2 regions of the Variovorax sp. Soil_C_12 genome follow, and region 2 is predicted to be linked to the other one. Evidence: riboswitches for the same ligand, from Rfam matches in the RefSeq annotation. Region 2 holds a riboswitch; the other holds the start of a gene.

Region 1 (2,324 bases), on a different contig from region 2:
GAATGGCTCCTGGGGGAAGAGAAAGGGAAGGAAGAAAGAAAGGAAGAACTAGCCGCGCCAGTAGCGCGCGGGCACGAAGGGCAGGGTGCTGACTTCCATCGGCACCGGCTTGCCGCGCACGATGGCCTGCAGGCGGGTGCCGGGCTCGGCGTAGGCGAGGGCGACATAGCCCATCGCGACGGGCCGGTCGACCGTCGGGCCCAGCAGGCCGCTGGTCACCTGGCCGATGGGCAGGCCCTCGAAGGATTCGAGCAGCGTGCCGTCGCGCACCGGCACGCGCTCCAGCGCCACCAGGCCGACGCGCTTGCGCTTGAGCGTGTCGTGGTCGAGGCGGCCGGCCGTGCCGCTGTCGGCCGTGAGTTGCGCCAGCACCCGCGCCGCGCCGGGAAAGCCGCCCTCGCGCGCGCCGCCGCTGCGGCGCACCTTCTGCATGGCCCAGTTGAGCGAGGCCTCGACCGGGGTGGTCGTGGTGTCGATGTCGTTGCCGTAGAGGCAGAGGCCCGCTTCGAGGCGCAGCGAATTGCGCGCACCCAGGCCGATGGGCTGCACCTCGGGCTGCGTCAGCAGCAGCCGGGCGAGCGCCTCCGCGTCAGGTGCGGCGACCGAGATCTCGAAGCCGTCCTCGCCGGTGTAGCCGCTGCGGGTGGCGAAGGCCGCGATGCCGCCGATCTGCACCTTGCCGCCCGTCATGAAGACGAAGCGCTCGATGCCGGGCGACAGGCGCGCCAGCACGCCCGCGGCCTGCGGGCCCTGCAGCGCGAGCAGGGCGTGGTCGGGCAGGGGCTGCACCTGGCAGCGCTGGCCGATCTTCGCCTGGATGTGGGCGATGTCGGCGGCCTTGCAGGCGCCGTTGACGATCACGAAGATCGAATCGCCGCCCTCGTTGAAGAACATCAGGTCGTCGAGGATGCCGCCCTGGTCGTTCAGCAGCAGGCCGTAGCGCTGCTTGCCGGGCGCCAGGCCGATCACGTCGACCGGCATCAGGGTCTCGAAGGCGGCAGCGGCCTCGGGCCCGACCAGGCGCAGCTGGCCCATGTGCGAGATGTCGAAGAGGCCCGCGGCTGTGCGCGTGTGCTTGTGCTCGGCCATCAGGCCGGCGGGGTACTGCACCGGCATCGAATAGCCCGCGAAGGGCACCATCCGGGCGCCGAGCTCCACATGCAGGTTGTACAGAGGGGTCTTTTGCAGATCGTCGGGAGCAGAGGCCAAGGCACTCTCCATCAGGGGCAGTCCAGATCCATGGCAGCAAAGCCATGGGCCACCCCTGCTGTCCGCTTTACCTGAGAGATTCGCCCCACGATCGGGGTTTGCTCCTTCGGTGGACGGGCTTTGCCAAAAGCAAAGCGCCGCCTCTCTCCAGCAAGGAAACGCCCGAAAGAACGGGCGCCTCGTCAGTCCTTTTGCCTGAGCGTTCGGGCCCGTTCTTCGAGGGGCCCTGCGCCTTCGGCGGCCCCGCGCTGCGGGGCTCTCTCCTGACCGGGTCGAGTGTAAGGGAAACCGCGCCTACGACCGCTCCAGCCGCAGCCGCCGCAGCAGGAATTTCTCCCACAGCTTGTCCGAGAGGAACTGCAGGGAGCGCCGGACGTGCTCGCGCAAGTTGCGGGCATCGTAGGGCGAGCGGATGTCGGCGCCTGCCTGGCGCGCGCGCAGGCTCAGCATGTGTTCCGAGAGACAGCAGCGCGCCTTCATGCGCAGGTCCTCGAAGTTCTCGGTGCCGAGTGGGCTGGCCCTGTGCCATTCGTGGTCCCACTTGAAGCGGCGCCTCTTCTGCTCGCCCTCGCCGTCGTCGCTGATCAGCCAGGCGGACACGAAATCGACATACGCCTCGCCCACGTGGTCGCGGAACACGCCGCGGCCGGGCTCGAACTGCTCGTTCACCAGCGAATCCAGCAGCGCGTTGCCGGGCGAGAGCGTGCCCAGCCGGTGGCGCAGCGTGTTGTTCATCGCGAAGCAGTAGGTCGAGACCCATTCGAGCAGGGGCCCCATGGGGGTCATGGTCGAGCGCGGAAAGTCGTTGATCTCGCCGAAGAGCCAGGGCCCCGGATGCAGGGCGAGCTTGCGGATCTCGCCGCCGAAGCGCTCGAGCCGCCGTTCGCTCCAGGCGTGGTTGAGGGCCACCGTGTCGTTCGAGAAGATCCAGACGTCGGGCTGTTCGCCGCGCGCGAGGAGGGTCTCGATGCCGGTGTCCCAGCCAGAGAATTCGCGGTTGCTGTTGTCGCCGGTGACCACCAGGCCCTGCGCGGAGTCCGAGCCGGTCGCGCTTTCCGCGTGTACGGCGCTGGCGTTGTCGACGATCACGCTGGAGAAGCGGTCGCCATCCTGGG
Region 2 (2,324 bases):
CCGGCACCGGGGAAGAGCTCTTCCACGCGCCGCACGATGGCTTCGCAGCGCACGCGATTGAGGTCGCGGTCGTAGCCGTTGAGCTCGGCCGTGCCCGCGATGCGCAGCCGGTCGCCGCTTTCCGAGGTGTAGCGCGAGAAGACCAGCTTGTATTCGTCGTCGGTCAGCGAGACCTGGTGCGCCTTCGAGGCGTCCTTCACCGGCAGCGTGACCGAGTAGCCCTTGGCCGGGTAGATCGGCAGCCGGATGCCCAGCGGCGCGGCGTACAGCGGCGACAGCGAGCCCATCGCCAGCACGACGGCGTCGCCGCGGATGCGCTGGAAGCGGCCCTCGCTGTCGGTGGCCTCCACGTGGTCGATGCGCCCGCCCGCCTCGCGCAGCGCGGTGACGGTGTGGCTCATGAGGAACTGCACGCCGTCCGCCACGGCCAGCGCGACCAGCTCGCGCGCGAAGCGGTTCGCATCGCCCGACTCGTCCTCGGCCGTGTAGGTGGCGCCGGCCAGCTGGGGCCGGATGTGGGCCAGCGCCGGCTCGATGCGCACCGCCTCGTCGGCCGAGACCACGCGGCGCTCGCAGCCGAGGGCCCGCATCTGCTCGGCCGGCTTGAGTGCGCCGTCGAACTCCTTCTGCGTCGTGTAGAAGTGCAGGATGCCCTGGGTGCGCTGCTCGTACTGCAGTCCCTTGTCGCGGCGCAGCTGCTGCAGCAGCTCGCGGCTGTAGGTGCCCAGGCGCACGATCTGCTCGATGTTGCGCCGGGTGCGCGCCGGCGTGCATTCGCGCAGGAAGGCCAGGCCCCAGAGCCACTGGCGCAGGTCGCCGCGCAGGCGGAAGAGCAGCGGCGCATCCTCCTTGCCCAGCCATTGCAGCAGCTTGAGCGGTGCGCCGGGATTGGCCCAGGGCTCGGCATGGCTCACCGAGATCTGGCCGCCGTTGGCGAAGCTGGTTTCGGCGGCCGCCGTGGCCTGCCGGTCGATCACGGTCACGTCGTGGCCGAGTTGGCGGAGGTAATAGGCCGAGGTGACGCCGAGCAGGCCGGCGCCAAGAACGATCACGCGCATTGCAGGAACCTTTCAGGTTGCAACGCTCGGACGCGACGAAAGCAATGGAAGCTCGTGAAGAAGAAAAAGCAACCGGCGCACGCGTCCGAGTTGCCGCTCCCCCTGTCCTCGGTACCTGAGAGATTCATCCGCTGCGCCCGCAGCGGACTTGCTCCTTCGGTGCGTCGCGTGGTGCGACGGCTCTCCAGACGGCTTTGACAGTTGGTGCAGTACAGGCCCTTGGTTGCGAGCCGACCTGAGCGTTTATGGGAGTTTGCGCCTTCGGTGGGGCCGCCTCGCAGCGGCCCGCTCTCCTGCAGTGGGGCGGATTGTAGGCGGCCCGGCCCGTGTCACCAAGCGCGGTCGCCGGGGCCCTGACCCGCCTCGATCTCGATCGCCTCAGGCCCGCCGAAGCCGCGTGAAGAGCTCGAACTCCCAGTTGCGCATACCCAGCAGCAGCGTGTAGCCCTCACGCTCCTTGGGCGAGAGCTTCTGGTCGGTCTGGTGCTGCTGCGCGAAATCCTGGGCCACGCGCTGCAGGCGGTCGAGGAAGGCCGGGGCCAAGCCCTTGCTGATCGAACCATGCACCAGCAGCAGGCCCTCGGCCGGCCCGTCGAAGCCGCCGCGGTAGTAGTCCAGCACCACGTTTTCGCGGAAGAAGTCCATCACCGGCCCATGCGGGCGCCAGCGGAAGGTCTTGGCGAGCTTGAGCCGGTAGCGGTTGAGCGGTCGCAGCTCGATGATGCCGATGCGGTCCAGCTGCGCCAGGTAGCCGATGCATTCGGCCTCGCTGATCCGGTAAGCGGCCACGATCTGCTCCAGCGTCCACTGGCTCAGCACGCAGATGGCCAGCAGCAGCAGCTTCTTGTCCTTGACCACCGCCTTTTCCTGCTCGAGCGTCAGCTCCTTGAGCAGTGGCTGGGCATCGGCGACGCGTCGCGCCAGCTCGGCGAAGTCGATTTTCAGCGCACGACAGATCGCATCGACGCGCGTGAGCGGCATGTCGCCCTTGGCGAGCATGCGCTTGACGCTGGATTCGGCCATGTCCAGCGACTTGGCGAGGTCCGCATAGGTCATGTGGGCGGTCTTCAGCTCGTTCTTGAGAGCCTGGACGAGGTCGATGGTGGTGCTCATGGATCGGGTATTGGTTTTTGATACCGGGGGGCGTGAAAAAGTACTCCGTATCGATTCTCGATGCTCCTCCGGAGGTTGACAACCTACATTCCGCCGCACCGACCTCTCACCGGGAACCGCCATGCCCCTCACGCTCCTCTCCCGCCGCGAACG

Evidence for each region. Region 2 has a riboswitch for glycine ahead of AC3A6X_RS26415 (D-amino acid dehydrogenase). Riboswitches for the same ligand answer to the same signal wherever they lie in the genome.
Region 1: it holds a riboswitch for glycine, as region 2 does, so the genes downstream of both, gcvT (glycine cleavage system aminomethyltransferase GcvT) here and AC3A6X_RS26415 (D-amino acid dehydrogenase) in region 2, are expected to answer to the same signal.

The regions. Positions count from the first base shown of each region.
Region 1 is NZ_JBDGIO010000005.1:361,732-364,055, reverse strand. It holds gene gcvT (glycine cleavage system aminomethyltransferase GcvT) at 49-1,221, opposite strand; glycine riboswitch at 1,258-1,370, opposite strand; glycine riboswitch at 1,387-1,485, opposite strand; gene AC3A6X_RS16475 (hypothetical protein) at 1,504-2,324, opposite strand, start outside.
Region 2 is NZ_JBDGIO010000012.1:49,421-51,744, reverse strand. It holds gene AC3A6X_RS26415 (D-amino acid dehydrogenase) at 1-1,058, opposite strand, end outside; glycine riboswitch at 1,151-1,256, opposite strand; glycine riboswitch at 1,261-1,364, opposite strand; gene AC3A6X_RS26410 (helix-turn-helix domain-containing protein) at 1,437-2,171, opposite strand; gene AC3A6X_RS26405 (hypothetical protein) at 2,293-2,324, shown strand, end outside.